One region of the Priestia sp. SIMBA_032 genome, then DNA from elsewhere that is predicted to be linked to it. Evidence: riboswitches for the same ligand, from Rfam matches in the RefSeq annotation. Region 1 holds a riboswitch; each other region holds the start of a gene.
The links. Region 1 has a riboswitch for cobalamin ahead of nikA (nickel ABC transporter substrate-binding protein). Riboswitches for the same ligand answer to the same signal wherever they lie in the genome.

Region 2: another riboswitch for cobalamin. It lies ahead of SB717_RS21195 (HoxN/HupN/NixA family nickel/cobalt transporter); the one in region 1 lies ahead of nikA (nickel ABC transporter substrate-binding protein).
Region 3: another riboswitch for cobalamin. It lies ahead of SB717_RS10165 ((2Fe-2S) ferredoxin domain-containing protein); the one in region 1 lies ahead of nikA (nickel ABC transporter substrate-binding protein).
Region 4: another riboswitch for cobalamin. It lies ahead of SB717_RS15960 (cobyric acid synthase); the one in region 1 lies ahead of nikA (nickel ABC transporter substrate-binding protein).

What each region holds. Positions count from the first base shown of each region.
Region 1 is NZ_JAWRXD010000009.1:99,261-102,412, forward strand. Features, by position in the region: gene SB717_RS22875 (hypothetical protein) at 1-69, opposite strand, end outside; gene nikA (nickel ABC transporter substrate-binding protein) at 139-1,680, opposite strand; cobalamin riboswitch at 1,824-2,016, opposite strand; gene ftsZ (cell division protein FtsZ) at 2,019-3,023, opposite strand.
Region 2 is NZ_JAWRXD010000007.1:56,521-59,672, reverse strand. Features, by position in the region: gene SB717_RS21200 (M20 family metallopeptidase) at 1-608, opposite strand, end outside; gene SB717_RS21195 (HoxN/HupN/NixA family nickel/cobalt transporter) at 871-1,668, opposite strand; cobalamin riboswitch at 1,802-1,984, opposite strand; gene SB717_RS21190 (organic hydroperoxide resistance protein) at 2,090-2,509, opposite strand; gene SB717_RS21185 (undecaprenyl-diphosphatase) at 2,662-3,152, opposite strand, start outside.
Region 3 is NZ_JAWRXD010000003.1:8,387-11,538, forward strand. Features, by position in the region: gene SB717_RS10155 (M42 family metallopeptidase) at 1-553, shown strand, start outside; gene SB717_RS10160 (hypothetical protein) at 904-1,062, shown strand; cobalamin riboswitch at 1,209-1,387, shown strand; cobalamin riboswitch at 1,506-1,685, shown strand; gene SB717_RS10165 ((2Fe-2S) ferredoxin domain-containing protein) at 1,789-2,169, shown strand; gene cobJ (precorrin-3B C(17)-methyltransferase) at 2,183-3,152, shown strand, end outside.
Region 4 is NZ_JAWRXD010000004.1:335,650-338,801, reverse strand. Features, by position in the region: gene SB717_RS15970 (APC family permease) at 1-396, shown strand, start outside; gene SB717_RS15965 (YdcF family protein) at 455-1,018, opposite strand; cobalamin riboswitch at 1,166-1,345, shown strand; gene SB717_RS15960 (cobyric acid synthase) at 1,438-2,964, shown strand.

The DNA.
Region 1 (3,152 bases):
GACAAACTGAATCACTTCAGCATCCTTTTCTGTTACTTCTTTAATTTGATACATTTGTACTTCTTGCACGTTTATTGTCACGTCCTTTTATCTGTCATTTTATACTTTCTCTTTTCCCTCTCTATGTCTCAATATTGACTATGGGGTTACATCTAAATGCTGAGTCAGCATATAATACTCGCTTGGATTTGTTGTCCAGTTTTTCACTTTTTGATTGTAAGCAACAACAATGTTTGGATATACAATCGATGACGTCAGCATTTTTCTATTAATCAAGGCGGTTGCTTGTTTGGCTAATTGATCTCGTTTTGCGTCATCTACTGTTGAATTTAACTGCTGAATCATTTTTGTTAGCTTATCGTCATTAATCCGACTGGCATTTAAACCACCGCCCGGCAAATAGTTCGTACTTAAATAATAGCTGGCATCCCCTCTAGGTGCTGTGATAAGGCTGTACAATGCTAAATCCCAATCATCTTTTGCCATTATATATTCATCGCTATCTTCAACTAGGTGAATCTTAATAGTAATTCCTAACTCTTTCGCATTAGACTGTATAAGCTGAGCAATTAAAGGCAGTTCTGGCAGAGAGCTGTATGTGACAAGAGAGAGCGATAGTGGCTTTCCATTTTTGATTGCTTTGTCATTTTTGATTTGATAGCCTGCTTTCTCTAAATATTTTTTAGCAGATGTCATACCTCTTTGCTCATTAGCAGTACTATCAGCAAAAGGAAATTGGGGTAAAAATGGACCTCGAGCCGCTGTCGCTTGATTGTTCATTATGCTGCTGACAATTTCTTTTCGGTTCAATAAAGCATCGATAGCTTTTCTTACAATTTCGTCTTTTAATGCGTCATTGGTTTGATTATAAAGCAATAAATGGGTACGTACACTAGGTACTCCACTTACCTTAAAAGACGGATCTGTTTGTAAAGTGCTCAAGCTTTCTAAAGGCGGGCGATAAATAATATCGGCTGTCCCGGACTGAAGAGCAGCAACTCGCGCATTAGCATCTTCGTTAAATGCAAAAATCGCGTTTTTTAATTTCACTTTCCCATCCCAATAATGTTCATATCTCCCTAATTTCACTTGATTTCCTTGATCAAAAGACAAGACGCGAAATGGACCCGTACCAATGGGCTTCTTAGTTATATTAGAAGCATCAACGTCTATAATAGCTGTATTTGGATGCATTAATTCAGAAGGGAATTTAGGAATCGGTTCTTTTAACGTAATTGTCAGCATGTGACCGTTCGCTTTCATTTCTTTAATATTTAAAGCGTTTTTCATCGCATAACTTTGATCTATCGTTCTTTGAAGAGAAGACTTAACGGCATTTGCATCCAGCGCTTTTCCATTTTGAAACGTGATGTTCTTTCTTATCATAAATGTCCATGTAAGGCCGTTATCTTTCGTTTCCCACTTTTCAGCAAGCCAAGGCTTTATTTTTAAATCGTCGCTGATTTTAACAAGCGTCTCCCCTACTCCCGCACGAACTGCTGTATAATTATCATCCGTATGAGGATCAAGCGTTGCAGATGTAAAATTAAATAAGAACGTTACACTTTTATCCGTTTTCTTTCTTTCTTTTATACTTACGCTCTCTTCATTAGGAGCGCAAGCAGTGAGGCAAAGTAACACAAGAAATATCATAGACACGAGTTTTTTATTATTTATCATTGATTTTTCCACCTTCTATTTTAATACACAAAAAAGCACTTCTAAAAAGAAGTGCTTGTCTTCACAACAAATTCAGATAAACGTATCCCTTGTTTATCTTATTTTTGATTCTGCCAAAACACCTCCCTATCCTCGTAGGTTATTGTGTGCTGAGATTTATGGCAGGTCTCCTGGCTTCAAGTCATTGCCTTATACCGCCTTCCCGTCTCTAAATAGACAGTGGCTTTTTGACATAAGGCTCCTTGTTACAGTGGCGGGACCGCTCCGGATTTGCACCGGATTCCCTTTTAAGGCAATTGACAAAAAACAATTACCACCATAAAAGCTTGTTATTTAATTTAGTAGCGTGCTCTTGAAACTCTAGAAGTAGAAGCTGATGGTGAAACATCTTCATCATCAAATCCAGTGGCAATAACGGTTACCATCATTTCGTCCTTTAAGTCTTCATTAATCACAGATCCAAAAATCATATTTAAGTCCTGATCAGAAGCAGACGTGACAATATCTGCTGCTTCCTGTACTTCGTAAAGACTCAAGCTACTGCCGCTCGTAATGTTCAACAGCACGCCTCTTGCTCCATCAATCGATGCATCTAGCAGCGGACTAGAAATCGCTTTTTTCGCTGCTTCGATTGCCCGGTCTGATCCGGAAGCTCGTCCGATACCCATAAGCGCAAATCCTTGATTAGACATGATTGTTTTTACATCAGCAAAGTCAAGGTTAATCAGCCCCGGAACAGCGATTAAATCTGAAATACCTTGAATACCTTGGCGAAGAACATTATCTGCTTCACGGAATGCTTCAAGCATAGGCGTCTTTTTATCGACAATTTCAAGCAAGCGGTCATTTGGAATCACAATAAGGGTATCTACCGATTCATTCATCGCAGTAATACCGCCTACTGCTTGCTTCGTACGTTTATTTCCTTCAAACTTGAACGGGCGAGTGACTACTCCAATTGTTAAAGCATTTAGTTCACGGGCAATTTGGGCAATAACCGGAGCTGCTCCAGTACCAGTTCCTCCGCCCATGCCAGCTGTTACGAATACCATATCTGCGCCTTGCAGTACTTCTTGAATTTGTTCTCTGCTTTCTTCGGCTGCTTCTCTTCCTACTTCCGGATTAGCTCCTGCACCTAATCCTCGCGTTAAGGCCGCACCAATCTGCATTTTCACATCTGCTTTAGATAAGTTAAGCGCCTGAGCATCCGTATTAACGGCGATAAATTCTACCCCTTGTACACCATGTTCAATCATACGGTTAACGGTGTTATTTCCTCCACCGCCGACTCCAATTACTTTAATTCGCACTAATGGTGATACATCTGCATCAAATCCAAACATTCTAAGTTCCTCCTCAATGATCAAAATTACTTTCTCTTATTATCCGAAAAAACACGTGAAGAACCTTTTACTACTATATTTAACGCGTAACTGTTCTTTTGTTTTACAGATTTTATACATTTCTCTTTT
Region 2 (3,152 bases), on a different contig from region 1:
TGATGATTACCCGCATGTGCTGCTCGTCCCCATACTTTTACGGTGAAGATCCCCGCTCCTTTGCGCGACGTTTTTAACGCACCTGAACCCGCCACCGCCGGTTCCGCTACTAGCACCGCTTCGCTTCTTTGTGCTTCTTCTTCTATATATTTTTTAGAAGAAATTGACCCAATCTCTTCATCCGAATTGCAGAAAAACACAATTTTTTTATCGAGCGCTAAGCCAAGCTCTTGAATCGCTTTGATCGCCCATATAGATTGCACAATGCCGCCTTTCATATCTAAAATTCCCGGACCATACAGCTTGTTTCCCTCTGTTCTTAGACTCAGCCTTCCCTTTTCCCATACCGTGTCAAAGTGACCGATGATTAAAAGCTGCTTCTCTCCTTCTCCAATCGTAAATTTTAAGTGGTTTCCGACTTCTTTTTCTTCTATAATTTCATACCCTACCCCTAAACGCTTTTGAAATAGCTCTGTTAAATACATTCCACACTGATCTACTAAATCTTTACTATAGGACGGTGATTCTTTTTTCACAAATCCCACTAGATCTTCGAGCATCTCTTGTTCGTGTTCTTTTAAATAACTAAATACACTTTGTTCTACCATTACCTGACTCAAATCAATTCCTCCTCTAGAAAACCCCTGCTGCTTGCATCAAATGCTTTTATTTATTGTACGTATAACTATGTTCTACGTTTCACATAACGATCTTAAATTATCCTTAATTATAATGGTTTTCAGACAATTTTCCATCCTTTAAATACAGATAATACTTTAACTTATTCATAACCGACCGAAAATAGCCATAAACTTCAACAAATTCATACAAAAAAGCTTCAATCTTCAACAGATTAAAGCTTTCGTTTGACTAATTGACATTTATTTTAATATTCTTCCCTTTCGACTTCACACTCACAAAAACAAACATAGACACTAAAAAAATAAATAGAATAACACCAACCATTTCAAAGTTTACTTCGGCCCATGGGTTAAAGAAAGTGAATGCTAAATAGAATGACACACCATACGCGAGAACAACAATAACCCAGCCCATCAAGCGGGAAGCAGATTGCCCAAACTTACTCGATTCATTCACCATTTTATGTACAATCAGTGAATCGATTGTATCTGTCAGCATCATACCAAACATAAATACTAGTCCTAATAAAAGCGGCGTATACTTGCCTGCGTTTCCTACAGCTAGAGACCACACGGCCGTTTGACTGACTGTTTCGGCTGCTAAAGCGAACAACGCTCCTACAAGAATAATTAAAAAAGGATTCGTTGTTCCTTTTGCTATTTTCGGAATAAACTTCCCTTTTAACCCGCTCAGCTGAAACTCTTCCTCTTTATTTTTAGTTCGAAGCAAATGATATGTGTTTAATGTTCCAATCAGAAAGAGAGAGAGAATAGATACCCAAGATGCAAAATGATCGAAATATGATGGAAACGTAAAATTCTTCATCACCACGCCCAGCACCCCGGCCGTGACGGCCACCATTCCTCCGTGACCTAGTGAAAACAGCGTGCCGACCCACGGGGCAAAACGGCTCCCCATTCGCCAATTATATCGGGTCTGGCCATCAATAAAAGCTAAGTGATCTGCATCCAATCCGTGCCTGATTCCTAATAAAAAGACAAGTAAAAAAACTGATAAACCTTCCATTTCCTACACTCCTTTTTTTAAAATAAAACGTAAAAAAGCCTCAATTCTATAGAAATTGAGGATGTGTCGGCATATGAAAATAAACAGCAATTGCTCACTGCGTACCTTGATACACCGCCTCTTTCCTAGAAGAGTCAAGTGTACAGAATAGGTAGGTCTCCTGGCTTGAGATCATCATTTTCTACCGCCTTCCCCATTTTGAGTGACGATAAGATAGAAAACTCCCTGCTTACAGTGGCTGGACCGCTCGAGATTTGCACTCGATTCCCTGTTACCTCTTACGCTATGTAAGAGCACCTAAACTGTGCGAATGATTCATTTTCTTCCTCATTATACTAGTACCGCTTACAAATGAATAGAGAAAATTCAAATAAAAAAGCCCTGCTAAGCTTTACATGCTTAGCAGGGCTTTTTAAAGCAATTAAACTACTTCTACCGTTACGTCTACGTTGCCGCTGATTGCTTTTGAATACGGGCAGTATGAATGGGCTAGGTCTATATATTTTTTAGCTGTTTCTAAATCTAAGCCTTCGATATGAGCTTCAAGCGCTACTCCAATTTTTACTCCTTGATCAGCTTTATCAGGAAGCAGCTGAACAGTAGCTTTCACTTCACTGCTTTTGATTTCTACGTTATGTTTTTTCAACATAAATTCTAACGCGCTGTTGAAACAAGCACTGTATCCAGCTGCAAATAGCTGCTCTGGGTTTGTTGCTGTTGTTGCTTCTCCACCAAGCGCTGGCGGTGTTGCCACGTCTAAGTTAAAGATGTTATCTAAAGAGTGAACTTCTCCTGTTCTTCCACCTGTGTTAACAACTGTTGTTTCATATAAAGCTTTCATGTATAAATCTCTCCTCTTTTTTAGTAATTGTATTAAAAGTTTTTAATTTATCGTTTCTGTAATTTAATTGTACACAATTTAATTTTAAAAAACAAGTATTAAATACATTAAAAATTTCCCAATAAAAAAAGCCGCATATGTGCGACTTTTTCTTAATAATATTGAGACTGCCTGTCATAAGCTGATTTTCGAAAAATAGACAAATTGGTAATAGCTCTCATGATTTTCGTATTAAAAATAACATAATGAATAAACAGCGCCAGCACGCATCCTAAAATAGCTCCTGTTAACACATCGAATGGATAGTGAACGCCAACCCATACGCGTGAAAATGCAATAAGTGCACCCATGAAAACCCACATGCGTCCTGAACGTTTGAAATGCAGCCAAATGGTAAAAGTGATAACTAATGCAGATGTAGCATGATCGCTTGGAAATGAAGAATTCGCGGCGTGATCAATGAGCTGATTCACGTGGTGAGAGATAAACGGACGATCTCGATAAGCAAATAAACTAATCACTTTATTGATAATGACTCCTGTGGCACAAGCACATAAAGCTTGAAATGCTACAACACGGCTGCCGTTTTTATTAATGAGTAAAAACAAGCCGAGTAAAACGATAAGTACATACTGGGCGTAAT
Region 3 (3,152 bases), on a different contig from region 1:
TTCGTTTGATCCTCGTGTAGAAATAACAAAAAGCGGTTTTATTAAATCTCGTCATCTCGATGATAAAGCAAGCGTAGCTTTATTGCTTCAGCTCATGAAAACAATTCAAGAAGAACAGATCGAACTGCCATACACTACGCATTTTCTCATTTCAAATAATGAAGAAATTGGATACGGAGGAAATTCGAACATTACGCCTCAAACAGTAGAATACTTAGCGGTTGATATGGGTGCTATGGGAGATGGACAATCTACTGATGAATACACCGTGTCTATTTGTGTAAAAGATTCAAGCGGACCATATCATTACGGTTTGAGAAAACATTTGGTGGAGCTAGCTAAGCAGCATGATGTTCAGTACAAATTAGATATTTATCCGTTTTACGGATCAGATGCTTCTGCTGCTATTCGTGCCGGACACGATATCGTACACGGCTTAATTGGTCCAGGAATTGATTCTTCTCATGCGTTTGAGAGAACGCATCGAGATTCATTGAATCATACGTATAAGCTTCTCTATTACTATGTGCAGTCGAACATGGTTCTGCTTTAAGAAAGGAATATTTAATTAGTGTATTTTTATGCAAAGGAAAGAACAGGACGGGATTGCGATGTCTGTACTTTCCTTTCTTAAAAAAGAAGCCGGCTGTCCGGCTTCTTTTTTTTATAAATACTATATATTTTTTACTGGTGAATCAACAGTTGGTTAAAAAAGCACCTTTTTAAAAAAGTACAATACTGCTTAAACCTTTTGTACATTTTGTTCATTTACAGAAGTTAAAATGTTTTTAAATTTTTAAAAGTTTCTTGTGACAAGTTTTGTAGAATGGGTTTTCAAAAGGAAATGGTTTCGTCATAATGTGGATATAGCGATCACTACAATAATCGGAGGCGAATCTTTTCATGTGGGTACTGACGGTATATGCTGGAAAAGAAATGAAAATGTTTGAATTTGATACTGAAAAGCAGGCGAGAGAAGCTTTTGCCAAAACAAATGGCTGTAAAGTTCTTTCAGAAGTCGTGTATTATAACGATCCTCATTTAACATTAGTTGCTATATAATGAAAAAACAAGAGCTGGCTTTATGCTCTTGTTTTTTTATAGATGCTTGTATCCTTCGAAAAGAATAGAGTTGAAATAAAAAAAAATGTACGCTATGATATGGTAGTTACTTCTATTATTCTGATAGTTTAAAAGGTTCATATATATCAAACAGCAACAGTAAAGATGCCAAGAAGGCTTAATAGGGAAACTGGTGAAAGACCAGTACTGCCCCCGCAACTGTAAGTGTGGACGAACGAGTATAACCACTGTGGAAAAATCACGGGAAGGTTCTCAAGTAGAATGATACACAAGTCAGGAGACCTGTCTTTATTGTGAAGTTTCTATTTCTCCGGGGAGCGGGAAGGGAAACGTTGGCTTAAAGTGGCATTCGTGTACACTCTTATTCTGACGTTTCACCCGCTCGCATATTAGCGAAGCGGGTTTTTCTCATGTCGCAAAACTACATATCGTGCAAAAAAGGTGCGCAATGTTTACATTGCGTTAAATGGGAAGTCTGGTGTGAAGCCAGCGCGGTACCCGCCACTGTGAAGATGAGCTGATTGCATATGCCACTGTATTCGGGAAGGCGTAATCAAGTGATGAATCGAAGTCAGGAAACCAGCCTTTTTCTAATGCGAAGCTTACCCTACGGGATATAGGTGGAAGTGCAAAAACTTAGTTTGAATTTTTCTGCGCCTCTATCAATGATAGAGGCGCTTTTTTTTAGTAAAGGAGCGAATGAGTGTGACGACTTGGAACTTAAATGGAACAAAACATCACGTATTGATTTGTAATGGAAGCAGCTGTATGAGAAAAGGTGGAGAAGAAGCCACCCAAGCTATTCGAAATAAAGTGACGGAACTGGATTTGGATGAAACGGTTCATACAACGCGTACACGCTGTAACGGAAGATGTAAAGATGCTCCTGTAGCTATTGTGTATCCTTCAGGAGATTGGTACAAGCAGGTCACTGAAACCGTGGCTCACCGGATTGTCGAAGAACATTTAGCAGGAGGCTGCAGTATAAAGGAATCGCTTATTTATGAATATGATCAAAATGGTTTCGTTTCTCCGGAAAACAGTGACTCCATAGAAGGAATTGACAAAGTAAAAAGTAACGCATAAAGGAGGAGCTAGCATGAAAGGTAAACTATTAGTTATCGGATTTGGGCCGGGAAGCTTTGAACATATTACACAGCGAGCAAGAGAAGCCATTCAAGAAAGTGATATGATTATCGGTTACAAAACCTATGTGGAATTAATTCAAGGACTGTTAACGAATCAGCAAATTATTAGTACGGGAATGACCGAAGAAGTAAGCCGTGCACAAGAAGCTGTAAAGCAAGCTGAAGCAGGAAAAACCGTGGCTGTCATTTCAAGCGGAGATGCAGGAGTATATGGAATGGCAGGCCTTGTGTATGAAGTGTTGATTGAAAAAGGCTGGAAAAAAGAAACGGGCGTAGAGCTGGAAGTAATTCCTGGCATTTCGGCTATTAATTCATGCGCATCCCTCCTTGGAGCGCCCGTGATGCATGATGCTTGTACAATTAGTTTAAGTGACCACCTTACGCCTTGGGAACTAATCGAAAAAAGAATCGAAGCAGCTGCACAAGCAGATTTTGTAGTGGCTTTTTACAACCCAAAAAGCGGAAGACGAACAAGACAAATTGTTGAAGCGCAGAGAATTCTATTAAAGTACCGTTCTCCTGATACGCCTGTTGGTCTTGTGAAAAGTGCTTATCGTGACCGTGAAGAAGTCGTAATGACCAACTTAAAAGACATGTTAAATCATGAAATTGGCATGCTGACTACCGTTATTGTCGGGAATTCATCTACGTTCTTTTACGACGATTTAATGATTACACCGCGCGGATATCAGCGGAAATATACCCTCAACCAAACGGAGCAGCCGCTAAGACCGCATCAGCGACTTCGAAAAGAAGCGGAACCATGGGCTCTCGATCAAGAAGAGACTGTAAAGCAAACAGCTTCAGCTATTGAAGCTGTTCAGACCAAACCAGAAGAAACAGCAACTTCACGAGCCCTTGCAGAAGAAGCGCTTCAAGCAATTTTAGGTGAACCTACTTCTGCGGTCGTACATCAGCCAA
Region 4 (3,152 bases), on a different contig from region 1:
GCAAAAGACCTTAAAAAGCCTTTTAAATTAAAAGGTATGAGCGTTATTGCTCCTGTTTCATTTATCTTCTGTTCATACATCGTATATTGGTCAGGATGGACGACAATTTCTTGGCTTCTAGGATCACAGCTTCTAATGGTTGTTATCTACGTAGCATTTAAGAAATACGTACCAACTGACGTTGTAAAATTTGCACAGCAGCTTAAATCTGCTTGGTGGCTAGTTGCTTATTATATTATTATGCTTGTTATCTCTTACCTAGGCTCATTTGGTGGAGGACAGGGTGTGCTAAGCAACCCGCTTGACTTAATTTTAATTGCTCTTGTTTCAATCGGTATTTTCTACTGGGCGAAATACACAGGTTTACCAAAAGCAGTTATCGATACAGATGATTAATAAAAAACACGGCATGAATTCATGCCGTGTTTTTTATTTGTACAGGGGTGTACTCTATTTATTTATCAAACAGCCACGTTTTTAAGATAGCAGCATACTCACGAAAGTAGGCTTGAAGTTTAATTGAATTTGGTGTCTTTGCACCTAAAGAATAAACATCATAACCCTGACGTTTAGCAATAATAGAGGCGCGAAATAAATGAAAATCACTGCTAACAAGCACGACTTTTTTGTGTTGAATATCAACTTTCTTTTTAGTGAAAGTGAAATTCTCAAAAGTAGAAGTTGACTGATCCTCTTTTATAATTCGATTCTTTTTAATTCCTTCTTTTCGTAGAAAACGATAGGCTGCTTCTGCTTCAGAAATTTCTTCATCGGATCCTTTTCCACCCGTTACGATAACTTTTGTTTGTTTATGAGTCTTTAAATAAGATAAAGCCGTTTTTGCTCGTTCTTTTAAACTAGGAGACATTTGATCTCCATCTACTTTCGAACCTAAAATAAGCACATAATCTGCTTTTTGCGGAACAGGCTGATGAGCGGTTTGATACATACAAAAAGACATGATTACAGCATAAAGAACAAGCAAACTAATAAAGATATAAATGATTTTTTTCTTCAACTACGAGCACCTTCCTAACTATTTCATAAGATGTTTGGAAAATAATTGTTATTATAGCATAAGAGACCCAAATAAGTATAAACACAGTAATATATAATAATAGAAGAAAATCGTTATTGTGAATGGTTATAAAATTCGTTACAATAAAGAATAAATGATTTTAAAAGTGCCTCTAAGGAGGATAATAGGGAAATCGGTGTAAATCCGGTGCAGCCCCCGCTACTGTAAATGTGGATGAACCTGCAAAGACCCACTAGTCAAACTAGGAAGGATGCAGAAGTAAAATGAAGCATAAGCCAGGAGACCTGCTTTTAAAAACCCCTTATTTTTCGGTGGGAGAAATAAGTCAAGACAATGTGTTAATGAGCGCATGACCAAACCTTGACTTTTACAGTTAAGGTTTTTTTATGTGATAGGGAGTGGAAAAAGTGAAAAAAGGAAAACCTCTTATGATTCAAGGAACGCACTCAGACGCTGGAAAAAGCATGATTGCTACAGCGTTTTGCCGTATTTTTAAAGAAGACGGCTATCAAACTGCACCGTTTAAATCGCAAAATATGGCGCTTAATTCATACATTACAATGGATGGAAAAGAAATTGGAAGAGCGCAAGGAATTCAAGCAGAAGCGGCTGGAGTCGAAGCAACAACCAATATGAATCCTATTTTGATTAAACCAACTCGTGATCATGAATCTCAAATTGTCGTTCATGGAAAGCCGCTTCGTAATATGTTTGCTTTTCAGTATCGGCAAGAATTTTTTAATGAAGGTTTGAACGTTATCACGGAGTCTTATAAAGAGCTTGCCAATCATTATGATCGAATTGTGATTGAAGGTGCTGGAAGTCCTGCTGAAGTGAATTTGAACGATCGGGAACTGGTAAATATGCGCGTAGCAAAGATAGCCCAAGCCCCTGTTGTGTTAGTAGGAGACATTGATAAAGGAGGGGTTTTTGCGAGTTTAGTGGGTACTCTTCAATTGCTCCCAGATGAACATAAACCTAGAGTAATTGGGGTGTTAATCAATAAATTCCGAGGAGACTTAGAGCTTTTAAAACCGGGGTTGAAGTGGTTTGAAGAATACACGGGAGTTCCGGTACTAGGAGTGATTCCTTATATGCATGACGTGGAAATTGACGCTGAAGATTCGTTATCACTCAGAAATTACTCAACGCTTGTGAACCCGTTAAAAGAAATCGATATTGCGGTTATCTCGTATCCTCGCATCTCAAATTTTACAGACATCGATCCTTTAAGCTTAGAAGAAGACTGTCACGTGAGGCTTGTAACCAAGCCGTCGCAATTAGGTACGCCTGATTTAATTGTTTTACCAGGAAGCAAAAATACGATTGAAGATGCGCAGTTTTTACAAGAAAGCGGCCTGGCTCTAGCCATTAATCAAGTCTTGAACACAACGAACGTTCACGTCATTGGCATCTGCGGAGGATATCAAATGCTAGGGGAGACAATTACAGACCCTGATGCAGTAGAATCTCGGATTGAATCCATTAAAGGGCTGGGCTTGCTTCCAGTGGAAACCGTTATGACAACCAGCAAAAAAACAGAAAGAGTTGCTGGGTATGTCCAGCTAGAAAGTGAAAGAGTTTCGATTGAAGGCTACGAAATTCATATGGGAAAGACGGTTTCTAAGAGTACCACGGAAGCTTTTGCAGTGGTAGAGCATGAAAAAGAAGGAACGGTTAAAGACAACGTTGTTGGCACGTATGTTCATGATGTGTTTCATAACGATGCTTTGCGCAGGGCTTTGCTTAATCAAATTCGTAAACATAAAAAATTGCCGCCTATTACGGACACATTCAACAGTCGCCTGCAAAAAGAGGAGTCTTTTTCAAAAGCAGCAGCATATGTGAGAGAAGCTGTAGATATGGAAAAGCTTTATCATTTAATTGACAACTATAAAAGCCCCGAGCAAGCACAAAAAGTGTAGCTTGTAGAGGTTTTCGCTTGTTTTTTCACCGGGAACTTTAGTACGCTATTCTACGTTGCCTAGTTCAACAGTCTAGCACTCGTAACAAATAAAAGATGATTGTTTCCAATACTATGTAGGATGGAAACATGGTTTATGGACAGGAAAATGAATGGTTAATGTAATGTAAAACATCACGCCTCGTTTCC